DNA from 2 places in the Arsenophonus endosymbiont of Crataerina pallida genome. Region 2 is predicted to be linked to the other one. Evidence: riboswitches for the same ligand, from Rfam matches in the RefSeq annotation. Region 2 holds a riboswitch; the other holds the start of a gene.

The links. A riboswitch is a leader RNA that binds a small molecule or an ion and turns the genes downstream of it on or off. The one in region 2 is predicted to bind thiamine pyrophosphate.
Positions count from the first base shown of each region.
Region 1: it holds a riboswitch for thiamine pyrophosphate, as region 2 does, so the genes downstream of both, thiB (thiamine ABC transporter substrate binding subunit) here and thiC (phosphomethylpyrimidine synthase ThiC) in region 2, are expected to answer to the same signal.

Region 1 covers NZ_OZ026540.1:580,541-591,414, forward strand. The annotation lists gene thiP (thiamine/thiamine pyrophosphate ABC transporter permease ThiP) at 1-726, opposite strand, end outside; gene thiB (thiamine ABC transporter substrate binding subunit) at 699-1,688, opposite strand; TPP riboswitch at 1,788-1,899, opposite strand; gene rppH (RNA pyrophosphohydrolase) at 2,012-2,542, shown strand; gene lgt (prolipoprotein diacylglyceryl transferase) at 2,779-3,678, shown strand; gene AACL31_RS03000 (thymidylate synthase) at 3,745-4,596, shown strand; gene AACL31_RS03005 (prepilin-type N-terminal cleavage/methylation domain-containing protein) at 4,864-5,343, shown strand; gene AACL31_RS03010 (prepilin peptidase-dependent protein) at 5,337-5,960, shown strand; gene AACL31_RS03015 (YgdB family protein) at 6,029-6,421, shown strand; gene AACL31_RS03020 (type IV pilus modification PilV family protein) at 6,418-6,579, shown strand; gene AACL31_RS03025 (hypothetical protein) at 6,552-6,809, shown strand; gene recC (exodeoxyribonuclease V subunit gamma) at 6,787-10,179, shown strand; gene ptrA (pitrilysin) at 10,184-10,874, shown strand, end outside.
Region 2 covers NZ_OZ026540.1:1,102,355-1,113,228, forward strand. The annotation lists gene thiE (thiamine phosphate synthase) at 1-532, opposite strand, end outside; partial or broken gene thiC (phosphomethylpyrimidine synthase ThiC) at 516-2,451, opposite strand; TPP riboswitch at 2,569-2,686, opposite strand; gene nudC (NAD(+) diphosphatase) at 2,831-3,622, shown strand; gene hemE (uroporphyrinogen decarboxylase) at 3,728-4,792, shown strand; gene nfi (deoxyribonuclease V) at 4,968-5,636, shown strand; gene AACL31_RS05560 (YjaG family protein) at 5,711-6,283, shown strand; gene AACL31_RS05565 (HU family DNA-binding protein) at 6,415-6,687, shown strand; gene AACL31_RS05570 (DUF1481 domain-containing protein) at 6,786-7,376, shown strand; gene purD (phosphoribosylamine--glycine ligase) at 7,382-8,665, opposite strand; gene purH (bifunctional phosphoribosylaminoimidazolecarboxamide formyltransferase/IMP cyclohydrolase) at 8,682-10,271, opposite strand.

The DNA of each region.
Region 1 (10,874 bases), 520 kb from region 2:
TTTATTGAGATCAAAATCATAACTTAATGATTGATAGATAGCGAGTTCAATGGTGGTTGCAGCAGGCCCCCTGCCAAGCGTCATTACGGTAGCAAAACTGGCGAAGCACAACATAAAAATCAGAGCCGATGTTGGTAAAATCTGTCGTCTAAGATAAGGCCATTCAACAATCCGAAAATGTTGCCATTGGTTCATGCCGAGTTGTGCGGCAAGCTGACGTTGCTCAACTGCAATATTCTCTAGCGCAAGCAACAGCATCCGCATAGCTAATGGTAAATTAAAAAAGACATGTGCTAATAAAATGCCTTTTAGGCCGTAAGGAGTAAATTGGTAATTAATACCTAACCATTGACAAAATTGAGCAATCCATCCCACCCGACCATAGACGGTTAATAAGCCAAAAATGGCCACTAGTACTGGCAATACCAGTGTCATCGAACATAAGCGTAAAAACAGTATCCGACCTGGAAAATGGCGTCGAAAAAGGGCTTTGGCGAGAAATATTGCAGGGATAACGGATAAGACGGTCGATAGTAATGCTTGCCAAAATGTAAAGCCAATGACGTGCCATAAATAGCTGTCATCAATAAATTCTTGCCAGCTTATTTGCGGGGCATGTAACCATAAAGTGCTGAAAGTAACTACCGCAATAGTGATTAATAGGCCGGACACAACTATGCCAGGCCAAAGTGAACTCCCTATTGGTGGCTGACGGCATTTTGCCATAAATTGATCCATTGATTGCGATGTTGAGTAATATCTTCTGCATTAAATTGTAATGATTTTTTTGGCACAGGTATTTGTTGATAAACGTCGGGTAAGGGGATATCAATGACTGGATACATCCAATTGGTTGTCGGCAACGTTTTTTGGAACGTTGGTGATAGCATAAATTGCATGAATTGTTGAGCTAGTTTAGGCTGCTTGCTGGTTGCTAATTGGGCCGCCACTTCAATTTGCAGATAGTGACCCTCACTAAATAGTGCCGCAGCATAATTATTTTTTTTATCATTTAACAGATGAAAACCTGGTGAAGAGCTATAACTGAGGACAAAATCGCTTTCACCTTTTAAAAACAATCCATATGATTCGCTCCAACCTTTAGTAACGGTTACGGTTTTTTTGGCTATTTTTTGCCAAGCCTGAGCACTGTTTTGCCCATAAATTTTTTGTATCCAAAGTAGTAGCCCTAAACCTGGTGTACTGGTACGTGGATCTTGGTAAATAATTTTCCATGGCTGGGGGCTATTAATAAGTTCATCAAGACTTTTAGGCACTTCAGTGATCCGCGTCTTATCATAAATAAAAGCAAAATAACCATAATCGTAAGGGATAAAAATATTGTTATCCCATTTTATGGGTAATTTCAGTTGACTGATGTCAATTTTACTTTCAGTAAATAAGCCCGTTTTTTTTGCTAGATCAATTAAGTTATTATCAAGTCCGAGCACAATATCAGCTGGGCTATTTTTTCCTTCCATTCTAAGGCGATTTAATAACGCAACCCCATCACTTAGGCCAATTAGCTTCAGTTCACAGTGACAGATTTGTTCGAAGGCAGGCTTTATTGTAGGCCCTGGCCCCCAATCTGCGATAAAGGAATCATAAGTGTAAACGGTTAATATAGGTTTTGCCTGGAGAGCAAAAGCTGAACAACAAATTAAACCAATACTAACTATTTTTAGCAGTACATTCTTCAATACTGAGTTCTCCTATATAATTAAATAAAAGTGATGTTCTAGGATCTGAGGAATGGACAGTAATGAAGCTATTTATTGATGAATAAATCATTAGAGTGGCTCAAATCCCTACGCCGATGTTAATCGGATCAGGTTCGACGAGTTTTTCTCAGCCAGCTATTAACAATATTAATCATAGCTGGCACCCCGTTGAGATGGCCTTATTGTAAGATGTTATCTTATAATTGCAAATACTATATTTGATAAAGGCTTACCATATAGAGTAGTATGAAACAATAAGTTATCTTTTAAATTTTTAACGAGGTAGTCAGATGGTTGACAATGATGGCTACCGCCCGAATGTAGGAATTGTAATTTGTAATCGGCAGGGCCAGGTATTATGGGCTCGTCGCTATGGGCAACATTCATGGCAGTTCCCTCAAGGGGGCATTAATCCTGAAGAATCACCAGAACAGGCAATGTATCGGGAATTATTCGAAGAGGTTGGGTTGGATCGTAAAGATGTTAAAATATTAGCATCTACCCGGAACTGGTTACGTTACAAATTACCTAAACGTTTGGTGCGTTGGGACACAAAGCCAGTTTGTATAGGGCAAAAGCAACGTTGGTTTTTGTTACAATTGGTTTGTAATGAACATAATATTAATGTGCAAACAAGTAAAACGCCTGAATTTGATAGTTGGCGTTGGGTGAGTTATTGGTATCCTGTGCGTCAGGTTGTTTCTTTTAAACGTGATGTTTATCGGCGCGTTATGAAAGAATTTGCTCCGATGGTTATGTCACTGCAAAATAGTACAATGACATCAAATAAAAGCCATACCTATAGGCGTAAACGTGGCTAAATAAATTTAGCGGAAGAAAGTAGGTTTATGTTTATTTTAATAGCCAACTTTTGTCGTTTTGAAAGCGAAGTGAGAGTAGTGAAAGCTACTCTTGTTTATTTTTTGGAAAATTTACTAGCCAAAGTATGCATTAGATAGATTTGTTGATGAATTTAATCAATAAAATACTATTAGATTTTAAACCGCATGCAGTCATGCAATTCTATCAAGCTCTATAAAACTAAAGAGTGGAGACGATGAATAATAGTTATATTGTGTTTCCTGATATTGATCCTGTTATATTCTCGATTGGTCCAGTAGCCCTTCATTGGTATGGTTTGATGTATTTGGTGGGATTTGTTTTCGCTCTATGGTTGGCAAAACGGAGAGCCGGAAAAGCAAATAGTGGCTGGACCAAAAACGAAGTTGAAAATTTGCTCTATATTGGTTTCTTAGGTGTCTTTATCGGTGGACGTTTAGGCTATGTTTTATTTTATAATTTGCCGGCCTTCCTGAGCAATCCTTTGTATCTATTTAAAGTTTGGGACGGAGGAATGTCTTTTCATGGTGGGTTAATTGGTGTGATATGCGCCATGTGGTGGTATGCACGCAGAACCCATCGCCATTTTTTTCAAGTTGCCGATTTTGTTGCTCCATTAATCCCATTTGGATTAGGTATGGGACGTATTGGTAATTTTATTAATGGTGAACTTTGGGGACGTGTAACATTAGATACACCATGGGCAATGTTATTCCCAGGCTCACGAGCAGAAGACATTCAGATTGTTAGTCAAGACCCTTCTTTATTACCGATTTTAGAGCAGTATGGCGTATTACCACGACACCCTTCCCAACTTTATGAGATATTTTTTGAAGGGATCATTTTATTTATTATTTTGAATCTGTTTATTCGTAAACCACGCCCAATGGGCAGTGTTTCAGGATTGTTTTTGATTGGTTATGGGGCTTTCCGTATTTTTGTTGAATTTTTCCGTCAGCCGGATGCGCAGTTGGGGCTATTTGGTGGTGTAAGTATGGGACAAATTTTGTCAGTCCCTATGATCATTATTGGTATTTTAATGATGATCTGGGCCTATAAGAAAGATAGCCATTGTACGGACTATTCCATTGCTAGCAAGGCAGAAAAGAGTAAGTAGCAGAAAATTTTAATACAGTGCTTTTATTTATAGTATTAAATAATAGATTCTAAGCGAGTAATAATAATGAAACAATATCTGGATTTATGTCAGCGTATTATTGATAAAGGTCAGTGGGTAGCAAATAAACGCACAGGAGTTCGGTGTTTAACGGTTATTAATGCTGATCTTGAATATGATGTCGCAAATAACCAGTTTCCTTTAATTACGACTCGCAAAAGTTTTTATAAAGCGGCTATTGCTGAATTATTAGGTTATCTAAGAGGTTATTCTAACGCTGCACAATTTCGTGATATTGGCTGTAATACATGGAATGCCAATGCGAATGAAAATCAGGCATGGCTCAATAATCCGAACCGTAAAGGTGAAGATGACATGGGGCGGGTTTATGGTGTTCAGGGGCGTTCATGGCGACGGCCTGATGGTACTTATTTAGATCAGCTGCAAAAAGTCATTAGCAACCTTTCGGTAGGAATAGATGATCGTGCCGAGATAATCACTTTTTACAATCCGGGTGAGTTTGAATTAGGTTGTTTACGCTCTTGTATGTATACGCACACTTTTTCTCTGCTAGCTGATACGCTTTATTTAACTTCATATCAACGTAGTTGTGATGTTCCTTTGGGACTAAACTTTAATCAAATTCAATGTTTTGTTTTACTGGCACTGATTGCTCAGATCACGGGTCACAAACCAGGTAAGGCTTACCATAAGATAGTGAATGCTCACATTTATGAAAATCAACTTTCGATTATGCGTGATATCCAGTTGAAGCGTACTCCTTATTCTTTGCCGCAACTACGTATTAATCCTAATATTAAAACATTAAAAGATATTGAAACCTGGGTGACTAGTGATGATTTTGAAGTCATTGGTTACCAATATCATGATGCAATTAAATATCCATTTACGGTATGACATTTTTTATGGGTTGCTTTGATCATTAACATCAACAAGGTGACTACCATCTTATTTGCTGTTTTTAATTAATATTATGGTTTAATTAATAAATAGCCACTAAAAACATTAAAATCTGGGAGGCGTTTCTATCTTTGCTCCCCAGTTTTTTGTAATACCAATTTTTTAATAGATCTGTTTCCCTTCTATCTTATTTGAGCATTTATTTTTTTATCCTAAATACATAACAATAGTTTGCATTAATTGTGCTACATATGGCAAAAATATATGCGCCAACAAGGGTTCACTCTGCTTGAAATTATGATTGCGATTGCCATAGCAGCCTTGATTGCTGTTGTTAGCATTAAGGGGTGGCGAAATTATCAACAAAAAATACATTTAATTGTTGTTACGCAAAAAGTTGCCGCTTTTATTGCCCGTCATCAAATGCAGGCGGCTTATTTGAATCAAGAGAGGCAATTGATAGTTCAAACGGATAAAACTTCAAATTGGATGCTGATAGTTGCAATTAAAGGTAAAAAAGATACCCAGCAAAGTACAGAGATGAAGTGGATTAATAGGCATAATGAAGTAGTGTTGCAAAACTACAGCCGAATATCGACCTTGTTGCTAGGTAAAAGAGGAACGGCATTACCGACTACTTTACGTTTTAGCAATCAATCAGCAGAGATCTCGATCATTATTTCGGGTTTGGGACGAGTGCGTTTATGTAGTAATCAAAGGCTGGGGGGAATAGCTAAATGCTAAATAAACACATTTCCTTTAATTGTAAGCAACAAGGTTTTTCTCTGATAGAAGTCCTAATCAGCTTAATAATAAGTAGTATTGTTTTTCTCGCTATCATAACGCTATATCCATTACTGACGCAGCAAATCAATCGATTATATCAAGCTTATCATCTTGATATTGTGGCGAGACAATTCTTATTAATGTTGGAAAAAGATGTTCGACTTTCAGGTTATTGTTTTGGTGATTGTGTCGGAGTGGCATTGAAAATTAGTGAAAAACGAGGCGAGGCCAAGCATTCCTGTATTCATCTTATTTACGATTACAATTTAGATGGCAAATGGCAAATGGCAAATGGCAAATGGCAAAAAGCAACAGATGAGACTTCTGATTTCTTTATCTATCGTATTCATCGAGGTAAGATGGAAATACACCGTAGCGGAGTAGATTGTGAAGGGCAAGGATGGATAAACCTATTTGATCCCAAACAGATAATAGTTTCACAATTTGCTTTAAAAGAGGTGATCATGGATGAAAAACGTTTTTTAGCTGTATTTTTAAGTCTATCTCCGCGAGCATATCCAGATCTATTAAGGGAATACCAACTAAAAATTTATTTAAGAAATCAATCGATATGAAACAGATAAATTGGTTTTTTCCTCACAAGTTTGAACAGCAAGGGAGCGTTTTATTAATGGTAATAATAATGCTTATTTCTATGAGTTTATTAATGTTAAAAGCGTTGCATCATCAGAATAATATATTGCAGATGTTGGAAAGTGAACGAAGTTATTGGCTTTTTTTTGAGCAAGCTGAGTCTGCATTGGCTTGGGGAAAATATCAACCTTGGGTTATGACTAAGGAAAAAAATGCCTCATGGTCTTGTCTGCAACCGTTAGGCGCGGATTTTAAAAGTTGTTTGCGTTACTATAAAAATGATTATTATCTATTAGCCGGCCATGCTTATTTTGAGGGTAAAGCTATATTTACACTTTATCAATGGCTTAAGAAAGATAAAAATGCCATATCTGGTTTTGTTCCTCTAAAACAGGGATGGTTGGATTTTTGTCCAGTTAAAAGAGCGGAATTTTGTCAATGAAAAATTCTAAGCCTAACAGGCAATCTGGAATGGCAATAACAGAAGTTATGGTAGCTATAGCCTTATTTGCGATTTCAGCTATCGCATTAATAAAATATGTTCATAATCTAATGGCTGGATTTTCTCTCGCATGGCAAAAACACAGCAATTTCGCATGATGCACACTTTTTTTGAAAGTGGAGAAGCGATGCTAGGCATTGACTCTATTAGTGCCGATATAACAAATGATATGCCTAAAAATATTGACTTATCATATCGTTACGTGAACATTACAGATAATTGTAAGCAGATATTAGTTACATTTAAGATGCCTTATAACCAATTAACTGCTGCATCAAGGTGGTACTGTTTGTCAGGAAAAGATTATGCTACAAATTTATCATTCTAATCAATTAGATATTCACAAAGAGCTTATTTCTAGTTTGATCAAAAATAATCCCTTGACCCAGCCGTTTGAGCAAGAAATTATTTTGGTTCAAAGTCCAGGTATGTCGCAATGGCTAAAAATAGAGCTTGCGCAAAGCTTGGGAATTGCCGCTAACATTTCTTTTCCGCTACCGGCAACTTTTATTTGGGACATGTTTACTCGGGTTTTATCTGATATCCCATCAGAGAGTGCTTTTACCAAAAAGGCAATGACTTGGAAATTAATGACAATTTTACCTTCCTTGCTACAAGAACCTGAATTCAAGCCTCTTAGACAATATCTTAATGAGGATATGGGTAAACGTAAGTTGTATCAGTTATCAGCTCGGATTGCGGATCTGTTTGACCAATATTTAGTTTACCGTCCCCAATGGTTAGAAAGCTGGCGTAAAAAACAACTAATTGAGGGATTAAGTGATAATCAGCAATGGCAAAAACGTCTTTGGTTAGCGTTGACAGAGTATACGGAAAAGCTTAATCAATCTAAATGGCATCGGGCAAATCTCTATCAACAATTTATACAAAGTTTGCATGCTAATCTGCCTTCACATATTAGGTTGCCAAAACGTGTATTTATCTGTGGTATCACCGCATTACCTCCGGTTTATTTGCAGGCATTAAATGCCCTTGGCCAGCATATAGATATTCATTTAATGTTTACTAACCCATGTCGTTATTATTGGGGAGATATTCAGAGCTATGCTTCTTTGGCAAAACTTGAACGACACAAGTTAAAAAATTATCGAAATAACCATGAAATTGCGCGTTTCAAGGGAGAAAGTTCACCTGATACGTTATTTAATCAACAAGGTGAACAATTTCTGACTAATCCGCTATTAGCTTCTTGGGGTAAATTAGGCCGTGACAACCTCTATTTCCTGTCTCAGTTGGAGCTATCTAATGAAGTTGCTGCCTTTGTAGATTTACCACGTGATTGTTTGTTGCACCAAGTGCAGCGAGATATTTTAGATTTAGAAGATCATGCGCAACTTGGCTTAACCGAAGCGAGTTATAATAATAGTCTTTCAAAAAGACAATTAAGCAAACAAGATAAATCATTAACATTTCATTCATGCCATAGCCCACAACGTGAAATTGAAGTATTGCAAGATTATTTATTGCGTCTCTTTGAAGACGATCCAAATTTAACACCCAAAGATATAATTGTAATGGTGGCAGATATTGATAGTTACGCACCTTATATCCAAGCGGTATTTAGTCATGTGTCCCCTGAACGTCGGTTACCTTTTTCTATTTCAGATAGAAAAGCCAGGCAGGTACATCCTATTTTGCAAGCTTTTATTTCGTTACTTGATTTACCCCAAAGTCGTTTTACCACAGAACAAGTATTAGCTTTATTAGAAGTGCCTGCACTGGCTCGTCGATTTTCTATTTACGATGATGAATTACTTTTATTGCGACGATGGATTAACGAATCAGGTATCCGTTGGGGGCTTGATGATGAAAACATTGCAATGCTGGAATTGCCAGCAACAGGGCAAAATACCTGGGCTTTTGGTTTAAATAGAATGTTGCTTGGTTATGCGATGGATAGTCATGTAGGGACTTGGAATAAAATTTTACCTTATGATGAATGTACAGGGTTATCCGTGAAATTAGCTGGGCAGCTTGCCGCATTTATTGATTCATTGGCTAGTTGGAGAAGTAAACTTAATCAGGAAAGGAAATTGTCAGAATGGTTGCCATTATGTCAATGCCTGTTAGATGCTTTTTTTGAGACTGATGAACAAATTGAAGCGATATTCATATTTATGCTCCAGCAATGGCAAAAAACGATTGAGACTGGAATAGCGGCAAAATATGAAGAAACAGTTCCTCTATCGCTTATTCGTGATGAATTAGCAACCTGTTTTGATGATGAAAAGATCAGTCAACGTTTTCTTGCAGGGGCAATTAATTTTTGTACTCTAATGCCTATGCGTTCTATTCCTTTTAAGGTTGTGTGTTTATTAGGTATGAACGACAGGATATATCCACGCTCAATACCACCACTGGGTTTTGATTTAATGGCTGAGCAGCCCCAACGCGGTGACAGAAAGCGTCGGGATGATGATCGCTATCTATTTTTGGAAGCTTTAAATTCCGCTTCTCAACTATTTTATGTTAGCTATATTGGGCATGCTATACGTGACAATCAAGCACATAATCCCTCGGTGCTAGTAAATGAATTACTTGATTATATTAGCCAAAGTTTTTGTTTAGAGGGTGATGAACATTTAAATATTGATCTTAGTGCTGATAGAGTAAAAGAACATTTAGTGATTAAACATACGCGAGTACCTTTTGCGACAGAGAATTATTTGCCTAATAGCATTCATCAGAGTTATGCCAGTGAATGGTTATCAGCAGCCAGAAAACAAGGTAATCCACGGCCTGAATTCTGTACTCTGTTAATGCCAATGATAGAACATGACAATGAAATATTATTAGAGCAGTTACTCTCTTTTTATCGACACCCGATTCGGGCTTTTTTTCAACAAAGGTTAAAAGTTAATTTTTTTAATGAAGAAGTACAATTACCGGAAGATGAGCCTTTTATTGTAAATAATTTACAACGATATAAATATAATGAACGCTTACTTAAGGCGATGATTTATGAAGAGTCACTGGAGGAGCTGTTAACGACTTTGCGTGCAACGGGTGGATTACCAGCAGAACATTTTGGTCAAATTTATTGGGAAAAACAGATCCAAGATATGCAGCCATTAGCTGATAAAGTAAAGATAAATTGTCATGAATATTTTAATAAACTATTCGTTGAACCCTTTGAGAATATTCGTTTGGCTGGACAATTACGAAATATTCAGCAAAACGGTATTATTCGTTATCGTCCTGCAAATTTAACGATTAATGATGGTTTATCTCTATGGATAGAACATTTAATTTTTTGTTTAACTGTTAGATCTGGTGAAAGTTACTATTGGGGAAGAGATAATAGTGAATGGTGTTTTGAGTCAGTGGACAAATATCAGGCGAAAATATATTTACAACAGCTCATTAATGGTTATCAAGAGGGGATGAATTCGCCATTACCACTTTTTAATAAAAGTGGCTGGAATTGGTTAATGTCATGCTATAACAAAAAAAGTGAACAATTTGATTTTGAGTCTGAGGCTGTTTTGCAAAAAGCAAAAATGCAGCTTATCCACTCCTTACAAGGTACCTATAATCAGCCAGGTGAAATGGAAGATAGCTATATTGGTCGTGCTTTCAGTAAAATAGATAGTAATTTGCTTGAAACAATACAAAAAAAGGCACGTACTTATTTATTGCCAATGGCAATCTATAGAAAAAATAAAAAGAGGATGTAATAAGATGCTTAAAGTAACAAGGGTTGTTATGAAAAACATGATAGTCGTGCTCTTATTACTATTTGGTACGGTAAGTTTTGCTAAGCAGAATTGGCAAGTTTTGCCTGATAGGATAAACAAAAGTGAAAAAGATACTCGAGGGTATCAGGCGATAAAACTTTCTAATAATATGATTGTATTGCTAATATCTGATCCGAAGGCCAGTAAATCATTAGCTGCGGTTACCTTACCAGTTGGCACAATGGAAAGTCCTGATCAACAACTTGGTTTGGCACATTACCTTGAACACATGGTATTGATGGGCTCTAAACGCTATCCTGAGTCAGGTGAAATATCAGAATTTTTGCAAAAACATGGTGGCAATCATAATGCTAGTACGGCTTCTAATCTTACTGCTTACTATTTAGAAGTTGAAAATGGTGCTTTAAAAGCAGCCACAGATCGCTTGGCAAGTGCATTAGCCGAGCCATTACTTGATCCTAAAAATGCCGATCGAGAACGTAATGCAGTCAATGCAGAATTAACAATGGCACGTGCTCGTGATGAAATGCGATTATGGCAAGTGCGTTCTGAAACACTTAATCCGGCTCATCCTAATTCACGTTTTTCCGGTGGAAATTTAGAAACCTTAAGCGATAAGCCTGGTAGCCATTTACAGACTGAGCTCAAGAATTTTTATTATCGCTATTACTCAG
Region 2 (10,874 bases):
CTGCGGGAACACACGCTAAAGAGATACCGCCTATTGCAATAGTGGCATAATCTGGTGTGTCATTAACCTGCTGTTTTAGGGTTACTAAACCTTGCGGTGATGAGGACATTAATTTTGTAGTAGTAGGAAAAATATGTCCTAATGCAATATAAGAGGGTTTTAACTGCTTTGCTCTGATGAGTTCTTGTTGATTATGGGTCGAAATTCCTAGGCGTAATCCCGCTTTTTGTAGGCGATTCAGATCAGCGAAATTAATATCCTCTTGCCCTAAATGGACGCCATAGGCGCCATGTTTTATGGCTAATTGCCAATAGTCATTAATAAATAGGCGAGCTTGATATTGCTGGCCTAGCATAATTGCCTGATTAATATCTTGTTCGAGGTTACTGGCTAATCGATCTTTGATCCTTAATTGAATAGTGGTAACACCGACGCTAAGCAAGCGCCTTATCCACTCGACGGAATCAACCACTGGATACAAGCCAAGTTTATGCTCCGTAGTTGCAAATGCGTGATCAGGCCATTTTGTCATCGGAAATCGTCTCCATATCGTGGTATAGCTCACTACCGTGGGCGCGAAATGTTACCGACATCTGTGCCATTTGAGCTGCATGCTTACGGACTTCTTGTGAAATTTTCATGGAGCAAAATTTAGGCCCACACATTGAGCAAAAATGGGCGACTTTACCAGCGGCTTGCGGTAGTGTTTCATCATGGTAGGCACGTGCGGTTGTAGGATCGAGAGCCAGATTAAATTGGTCTTCCCAACGAAACTCAAATCTGGCTTTGGATAAGGCGTTATCACGAATTTGAGCCCCCAGGGTGGCCTTTAGCCAAATCAGCGGCATGGGCAGCAATTTTATAGGTAATAAGTCCTTGTTTTACATCTTCTTTATTAGGTAAACCCAAGTGCTCTTTTGGAGTAACATAACAGAGCATGGCACAGCCAAACCAACCAATTAAAGCCGCACCGATACCAGAGGTAAAGTGATCATAACCTGGTGCGATGTCGGTGGTTAAAGGCCCTAAGGTATAGAATGGCGCTTCATGGCAATGAGTTAATTCTTCCGTCATATTGCGGCGGATCATTTGCATTGGGATATGACCAGGGCCTTCTATCATAACTTGAACATCATATTGCCAGGCTACCTTGGTTAATTCGCCTAATGTATATAGTTCAGCAAATTGCGCTTCATCATTAGCGTCTTGTAAGGAGCCAGGTCGTAATCCATCGCCAAGGGACAAAGAGACATCATAAGCAGCACAGATTGCACAGATTTCGTCGAAATGGGTATACAAAAAATTTTCTTGATGATGTGACAAGCATCATTTGGCCATAATAGAGCCACCGCGAGAAACAATACCCGTCAATCGATTAGCAGTCATTGGTATATAGCGTAGTAAGACACCGGCGTGGATGGTAAAGTAGTCTACGCCTTGTTCGGCCTGTTCAAGTAAGGTGTCGCGAAATATTTCCCAGCTCAAATTTTCTGCAACGCCATTGACTTTTTCTAGTGCTTGATAAATTGGCACTGTACCAATAGGAACTGGGCTATTACGTAAGATCCATTCTCTCGTTTCATGGATATAGCGGCCTGTCGATAAATCCATCACGGTGTCAGCTCCCCAGTGAGTCGCCCAGATTAGTTTTTCAATTTCTTCTTCAATCGATGAAGTTACTGAGGAATTACCGATATTAGCATTGACTTTCACCAAAAAATTTCGACCAATGATCATCGGCTCGGATTCAGGATGGTTAATATTGGCTGGAATAATGGCACGTCCAGCGGCAACTTCTTGTCGAACAAATTCAGGGGTAATATTGTTTGGCAGGTTAGCATTAAAGCTTTGGCCTGGGTGCTGTTGAGTTAATATTTTACTATTGATACGCTCGCGTCCCATATTTTCGCGGATCGCAATAAATTCCATTTCAGGTGTGATTATCCCTTGACGGGCATAGTGCAACTGCGTGACTGTTTTTCCGGTTTTGGCTTTTAATGGTTGTGGTCGGTGATTGAAGCGAAGATGATTCAATCCTGCATCAGTCAGTCGTTGTTGGGTAAAATAAGAGCTTGGTTTTTTAACTAACTCAGTATCATTGCGATCGAGGATCCAGTATTGGCGGCATTTTTTTAAACCCTCCTTAATATTTACAGTTACATCAGCATCGCCATAGGCGCCAGAAGTATCATAGACAGGTATTGCCTCATTCTCTACAAACAAGGGTTTATCTTTTGTACCGCCAACCAAGGTCGGTGAAAGCTGAATTTCACGCATAGGAACTTGGGTATTATAGTGATAACCTGTTAAATAGATCCGTTTTGAATTGGGAAAGTTGATATTTTGTAGCTTATCAAGAAAACGTTGTGCCGCTTCACGTTGTGCTTTTCGTGGCGAAGTGGTATTGGTTTTAACGGTAATATCGCTGGTTGCAATAATATTTTTCAACATAGCAAATTCCTATAATCATTACAAATGGTTCACGTAAGAGAGAAATTGCTTGTCTGGAGCTCGGTGAGAGTAATAGTATAATAATTGCGCTGTTTACTTTTGATAAGTCAAAATCGCAGGTTGATTACTCTTGTTCCCTTCGCAGGTATTAGCCTGATCAGGTTCCGCGGATCCCGAATTAACGGTCTCAGCCTGTAGGTATTATTAAACCGACTAGGCACTCCGACAAGATGATATCAGTATATAAGAGAGATAATGAAAACTGCAATGGATAACTTCTTCATCAAACAACTGTTAATCAAAATAGACACTTGATATTGATGAATAAGGCATATTTTCAAAATTCACTAATCAATAAAATATAGAAGAATTGAGCTATATGATTAGAAAAAAGTTAACAGGAACAGAAACAGGCTGGTGGGTGGTTAGTTCTGGTGGTCGAATTTGGTTGCCAAATGGTGATTTACCGAAAGGTTCCGCCCAATTTTGGTCGCTAACAGGAAAAGAGGCACTCCCTATTGGTGAATGGCAAGCGGAAACGATTTGGTTAATTATAGTAAAATCACCAACGGATATGTGTTCGCCGCGATGGATTGCCAGTCAAGATGAGGGGCTATTTAAACTAGTTGGACGCGGTATTCAACTGGCAGAGTTTTATCGTTCGCACCATTATTGCGGTTATTGCGGCAACAAAATGACAGCCAGCTTAACCGAATGGGCATGCTTGTGTAGTCATTGTCATGAGCGCTATTATCCGCAAATTGCGCCCTGTATTATTGTTGCTATTCGGCGTGCTGATCATATCTTATTGGCTCAACATCGGCGTCATAAAAAAAAGCCAATATTTACTGTATTAGCAGGATTTGTTGAACTAGGTGAGACTATTGAAGAAGCGGTGAAAAGAGAAGTAAAAGAAGAGAGTAATATTATCATTAGTAACATTCGCTATATTGCTTCACAGCCATGGCCTTTTCCTCATTCATTAATGATCGGTTTTCTGGCTGATTATGCCAGTGGTGAAATCCAGGCTAATCCTGATGAGTTAATTAGCGCGGACTGGTATCATCATGATAAATTACCGCTTATACCGCCTCCTGATACCATAGCTCGCCGTTTAATTGAAGATACACTGGCTTTATGTCGGCAAGAAAATGATAACTTATACAAATAATATTAATCACGCTATATCTAAGTTGTTGCTGATTTAAGCAACAAGAAAAAGGCAAATACACGATGATAAATGGCAATTTCTAATTGCCATTTAATGGAGCTAATGATGTCTGCATTAACAAACGATCGCTACTTACGTGCGCTATTACGGCAGCCAGTTGATAAAACCCCAGTATGGATGATGCGCCAGACCGGTCGTTATTTACCGGAGTATCGAAAAATTCGTCAGCAAGCCGGTGATTTTCTTTCATTGTGCAAAAATACCGAGTTAGCCTGTGAAGTGACATTACAACCGCTACATCGTTTTCCATTAGATGCGGCGATCCTGTTTTCAGATATTCTTACTATTCCTGATGCGATGGGCTTAGGTCTTTATTTTTCAGCCGGAGAAGGGCCTATGTTTCAGCGTCCAATTGATTGTGTGGCTGATATAGAGAAACTGCCAATTCCTGATCCTGAACAAGAATTGGTTTACGTAATGAATGCTGTACGCGCTATCCGCAAGGCGTTACAAGGAAAAGTGCCATTAATCGGTTTTTCTGGTAGTCCATGGACATTGGCAACTTATATGGTCGAAGGGCGAAGTAGTAAGGCTTTCACCCATATTAAGAAGATGATGTATACGGAGCCAAAAGCGTTACATTTATTATTGGATAAGTTGGCCCAAAGTGTCATTCTTTATCTAAATGCTCAGATTCGGGCTGGTGCTCAATCGGTGATGATTTTTGATACTTGGGGTGGTGTATTAACCGGTCCTGATTACCATCAATTTTCTTTACATTACATGCATCAGATCATTGATGGTCTACAGCGAGAACATGAAGGGCGTAAAGTCCCGGTGACCTTATTTACTAAAGGCGGTGGCCAATGGTTAGAGGCAATGGCTGCGACCGGTTGTGACGCGTTAGGGATCGACTGGATAACAGATATTGAAGAGGCTCGTTCTCGTGTAGGAGATAAGGTTGCATTACAGGGAAACATGGATCCTTCTATATTATATGCATCAAAAGAACGTATCGAGTTTGAGGTTAAAACAATTTTAAAGCAATTCGGTCAGGGCAGTGGCCATGTTTTTAATTTAGGTCATGGCATTCACCAGGATATTCCACCTGAGCATGTTAAAAATTTTATTAATTCAGTACACAAATTATCAGAGCAATATCATCAATAAGTAAGGTTTATCCAAACAAAGAAAATGCCGATAAATAATAATTGTTATATTTTTTTATTTATTATTAAATCTAAATTAAATATTTACAATTATTTAAATATATTTTTTTAAATTTTGTGTTATAAAACAAATAATAAAATATATTTATATAAAAATTTTTTAAGTAAAAATAAATATGATTGATACCAAATTATTACGTCAGGAACAGACCACAAAAGCTAAACAAATTATTCTTACGGATAATTTTGCTACCCCTAATCTTATTGCTGGTGCTGATGTTGGATTTGAAGAAAAAGGTACCATAACCCGAGCCGCAATGGTTGTTATGCACTGGCCTTCACTTGCTATTGTTGAATATCATATTGCCCGTATACCGACTGAATTTCCTTATATTCCAGGTTTACTCTCTTTTCGAGAGTATCCTGCACTACTGGCGGTTTGGGAAAAACTGCAACATAAACCCGATCTTATTATGGTTGATGGCCAAGGAATTGCCCATCCTCGTCGTTTTGGAGTAGCTAGTCATTTGGGTCTTTTATTAGATATTCCAACGATTGGTATAGCAAAAAGTCGTCTATGTGGTCACCATGAAGCTTTAGATGAAATAGTGGAAAGCTGCCAACCATTGAATGATAATAATGAGCAAATTGGTTGGGTGTTTCGTAGTAAAAAAAGATGTAAACCACTTTATATCTCACCTGGCCATAAAATCAGTTTAGATGCTTCACTATTATGGGTTAAGCATTGTATTAAAGGTTATCGTTTACCTGAACCTACTCGTTGGGCTGATGGAATCGCTTCTAATAGAGCGTTTTTTAATCGAATGAAACAGAATTTGGCATAATTAAAGTTAAAATATGTGGAACCTGTTGATTTTCAGGTAAACTTCGGCGTAAAAGGTAAGTGAGTAGAAATTTGATGTTAAGAAACCCAATTCATTTGCGGTTGGCAAAATTAGATAGTTGGCGGCATATTACTTTCATGGCCTGTTTATGTGAGCGTATGTATCCTAATTATCAATTGTTTTGTAAACAAACGAGCTTTTTAAATCCAATACGTTATCGTATTATTTTAGATTTAATCTGGGAATCACTGATTATTAAAGATAGTAAAATTGATTTTGATAATCAGTTGGAAAAGTTAGAGGAAGTTATTCCCGTCGCAAATGATTTTGATATATACGGAGTTCATCCTGCTATTGATGCATGTATTGCGTTAAGTGAAATAATTCATTCTTACTTAAGTGGGGAAACATTAGAAAGTGCTATTGAAGTAAGTAAAATTTCGATTCGAACTATCGCAATGTTTGAGATGACTCAGACAGGTAAAGAGATGTCTGATGAAGAACTGAAAGAATTGCTTACCATTGAAGAAGAATGGGATATTCAATGGGAGATTTACCGTTTACTTGCCGCTTGTGAAGAGCGGGATGTAGCGCTGATTAAAGGATTAAAATCCGAACTCCGTGAAGTATACTATGCTCTACAGTGAAGGTGGAGAGGAGTACTTTCGGGACGTATATTAAGAATTAATAGGTTCTACATATCCAACGTACTCGATGCTATGCAAATGATAAACACACTGTGTAAGGATAACTTATGAATAAGACTGTAAATAAGAACATGAATAAGGGTCATGTAATTGAATGTGTCGCGCAAAAGGCAAACTTGACTAAGACTCAAGCTAAAAGTGCGTTAGAAGCAGTCATTGAATGTATTACAGATGCATTGAAAGAAGGTGAGCAAGTTCAATTCGTTGGTTTTGGTACTTTTAAGATTAATTATCGTGCAGCTCGTACTGGTCGTAATCCTAAAACAGGTGCAGAACTCAAAATTGAAGCCGCTAATGTACCAGTATTTGTTGCTGGAAAATCACTGAAAGAAGCAGTTAAGTAATTCAGTTGCGAAAGAGAATATTCAGAGGGGGTATTAAACCCCTTTTATTGATTGGGCACATCCTCATTTTACTTGGCGCTTGCACCAGTAAACCTAAAATGCCCGAATTTAGCGCAAGTGGATTTATTTCTGACGCCGGCGTCGTTAGGCTATGGCGCTTAAATGATCAAAAAAGCAACCCTCAAGTAATTGTCGCTGTATATAGTCCTTACCAAGGCAAAAATACTACCATTACTTTCTTTGAATATCGTCAAAATAAACTTTGGCAGATTCGGTATCAATCTTTTGACTATAAAAATAAACAGCAACAACAGCTAAGATTTGATCAAAATGACCATATTATTTTTATGCAGCGCATAATAAATAATAACAAAATTCCTTTAACTAAGGATGATATTGTTCGCTGGCGATTTGAATCAGAGCGTTTAATTGAATTGAGCAACACACTTATTGCTGGTAATGTTCATCTTTACCAAGGTCATTGGCGTCAAGGACAAATTATAACTTGTAGTGGTGAAAAACGTGATACATCGTTTACCGCTCAAGCTGAAAATTGGTTGTTGCAAAGAGCCAAGACTAGTTCAGATGACTTGGCTATTGCCTGGTTAGAAGCACCAGAAGGCAACGAGTTATTGCTCGTTGCCAATAAGAATTTCTGTCTATGGGCGCCAACAAAAGAGAAACTTTAAATTTTTTATTTTAAACGAGCGAGTGCTCGATAACCGATATCATCCCTATAGAAACAACCCGTCCAGGATATTTTTTCTGCTTTCTGATAAGCTGCTTTTTGGGCATCAAGAATTGTTTTTCCAAGCGCGGTAACACACAGTACACGGCCACCGGCAGTAATGACTTGGTTTTGTTTTAATTCTGTTCCGGCGTGAAAAACTTTACACATTTCTGCTGGGTTATCATTGATCCCTTCAATAATATCACCTTTACGATAATTGGCCGGATAACCTTCAGCGGCCATGACAACACCTAAGGCACAGCGTTCATCCCAACATGATGTTTTACCCGCTAATTCTCCTTTAGCGCCGGCTAGACAAAGTTCTACCAGATCAGATTGTAAGCGCATCATAATGGGTTGTGTTTCTGGATCACCAAATCGACAATTAAATTCAATAACCTTTGGATTTCCTTGTTTATCTATCATTAATCCCGCATATAAAAATCCTTGATATCGCCGATCTTCGAGCGCCATACCTTTTACCGTAGGATAAATAATTTGATCCATTACACGCTGATGAATAATGTCTGTGACAACCGGAGCAGGAGAATATGCCCCCATTCCACCTGTATTTGGCCCGCTATCATTATTACCAACACGCTTATGATCTTGGCTTGTTGCCATAGGAATGACATTTTCACCATCAACCATTACGATAAAACTGGCTTCTTCGCCGTCAAGAAACTCCTCAATAACGATACGGTGACCCGCTTGGCCAAATGCATTACCGGCAAGCATATCATGAACAGCATTTTTGGCTTCTTCTAAAGTCATAGCAACAACCACGCCTTTACCTGCGGCTAGCCCATCAGCTTTAATAACAATCGGGGCACCCATTTTGTTTAGGTAGGCGAGTGCGGGTTCAACTTCGGTAAAATTCTGGTAAGTGGCGGTCGGAATATGATGACGTGTAAGAAAATCTTTCGTAAAAGCTTTAGAGCCTTCTAATTGTGCTGCTTTTTGACTGGGACCAAAGATCGTTAAACCGGCATGTTGAAAAGCATCAACAACGCCTAGAATTAAGGGGATTTCTGGTCCAACGATCGTTAAACCAATATTATTATTTTTGGCAAAATCGACTAATCCAATAATATCTGTTATTGAAATATTAATATTGGTTAGATTTTTTTCTAGTGCAGTTCCGGCATTACCGGGTGCAACATAAACCTTGTCAGCGAGAGGTGATTGTGCTGCTTTCCATGCTAAAGCATGCTCACGACCACCATTGCCGATAATTAAAATATTCATGTTATTGCTCCCTAAATTAATGGCGGAAATGGCGCATATCAGTAAAAATCATCGCGATATCATGTTCATTAGCTGCGGCTATGATCTCATCGTCACGAATTGAACCGCCTGGTTGGATAACACAGGTTATGCCTGCGGTAGCGGCAGCATCAATACTATCTCGGAATGGAAAGAAAGCATCAGATGCCATTGCACATCCGACAAGATCTAAATTTTCGTCCTGCGCTTTTAATGCCGCGATTTTTGCTGAATAAACTCGGCTCATTTGTCCCGCACCAATACCGACTGTCATATTATTTTTGGCATAAACAATGGCATTGGATTTTACAAATTTTGCCACATGCCAGCAAAATAGGGCATTATCTATTTCTTGTTCGCTTGGCTGACGTTTGGAAACGACACGCAGATCAGCTTTGGTTACTAAACCTAAATCGCGATCTTGCACCAATAAGCCACCATTTACCCGTTTGAAATCTAAACCTGCAATAGGTGAATGCCATTGGCCACAGGCCAGAACACGCACATTCTGCTTGCTTGCAAGTATTGCGAGGGCAGCTTCAGTAACCGCAGGTGCAATAATGACTTCAACAAATTGACGCTCAATAATTGTTTTAGCCGTATTTGCATCTAATTCACGATTAAATGCAATAATACCACCAAATGCAGAGGTTGGATCAGTTTTAAAAGCGTGATCGTAAGCCGCACAGATATCAGTACTGACCGCAACACCACAAGGATTAGCGTGTTTGACAATGACACAAGCCGGTTTGGAAAAACTTTTTACGCACTCCAAGGCTGCGTCAGTATCAGCAATATTATTATAAGAAAGCGATTTGCCTTGTAGCTGTCTTGCTGTAGCGACAGAGGCTTCTGCTCTATTTTCCTCTATATAAAAAGCTGCAGCTTGATGACTATTTTCGCCGTAACGCATATCCTGCTGTTTAATAAAATTCAGGTTCAATGTACGAGGAAATTTACCTGAAGGCTGGTTCATCTCACCATAATAAGAAGGTACTAACTTACCAAAATAATTAGCAATCATCCAATCATAAGCGGCAGTATGTTCAAAAGCCTTAACTGCCAAGTCAAAGCGGAACATGTTAGTTAGAGAGTTTTGCTGATTATCCATCTCTTCGATGATTTTGTGATAATCCTGACTATTAACCACGACCGCCACATCTTTATAATTTTTGGCAGCAGAACGGATCATGGCTGGCCCACCAATATCAATATTCTCAATGGCATTTTCTAGCGTACAATCTGGCTTGGCAACAGTTTCTGCAAAAGGGTAAAGATTAACAACAACCATATCAATTGGCGTAATTTGATGTTGTCTCATTATTTCGTCATCTTGCCCGCGCCGGCCGAGAATACCGCCATGTACTTTCGGATGAAGCGTTTTGACACGGCCGGCCATCATTTCTGGCCATCCGGTATAATCGGAAACTTCTATAACAGTTAACCCGGCCGCTAGCAATAATTTAGCTGTACCGCCGGTAGAGATAAGTTCAACCTTACGTTGAGATAAAGCTTTAGCAAATTCAACAATACCTTCTTTGTCAGAAACACTCAGTAGAGCACGCTGAATAGGGCGGAGTTGTGGCATGAAATAGATCCCTTGGAATAATAAAATGTTTTAAAACATTAATTAAATTTTATGGCTATTCGCTATTACAAATGATATTCGAAAATAACTAGTTTCAATCAAATATTTTTTGTCGCAAACGCAATTGTAACGCAAACGTTTGCGTATTTCGCTATAATTTTTGTCATTTTATTTTTGTGGATAACTCTGTTAATAATTCGGTATAATATAATGCTTTGCTGTTTAATTAATCAATTAAACAAAATTATGCAAAATTAAGCTTGCCAGCTGCGTAAAACTGCCTATAATGCGCCCCCCACTGAGTCAGTATAGAACGAATCAATTGAATTGAATTTTCTTGACGCAGGGTAAAGAAAAGTAGAAATAACTACTTGACTTTACAGGTGAAAAGCATAATATACGCCACCTCGCGGCCTGGGTCGCACGCTCTTTAACAATTAATCAGACAATCTGTGTGGGCACTCGCAAGACATCATCAAAAAATATTTGATTTTAAAGTCTTGAAGAGTGACAAAACAGTTAATTCATATATGAACTAATATGCAGTAACGTTATTTTGGTCGGCAGCGGCGAAGGTGGTCAAACATCGGCAAAGCGAGTTGA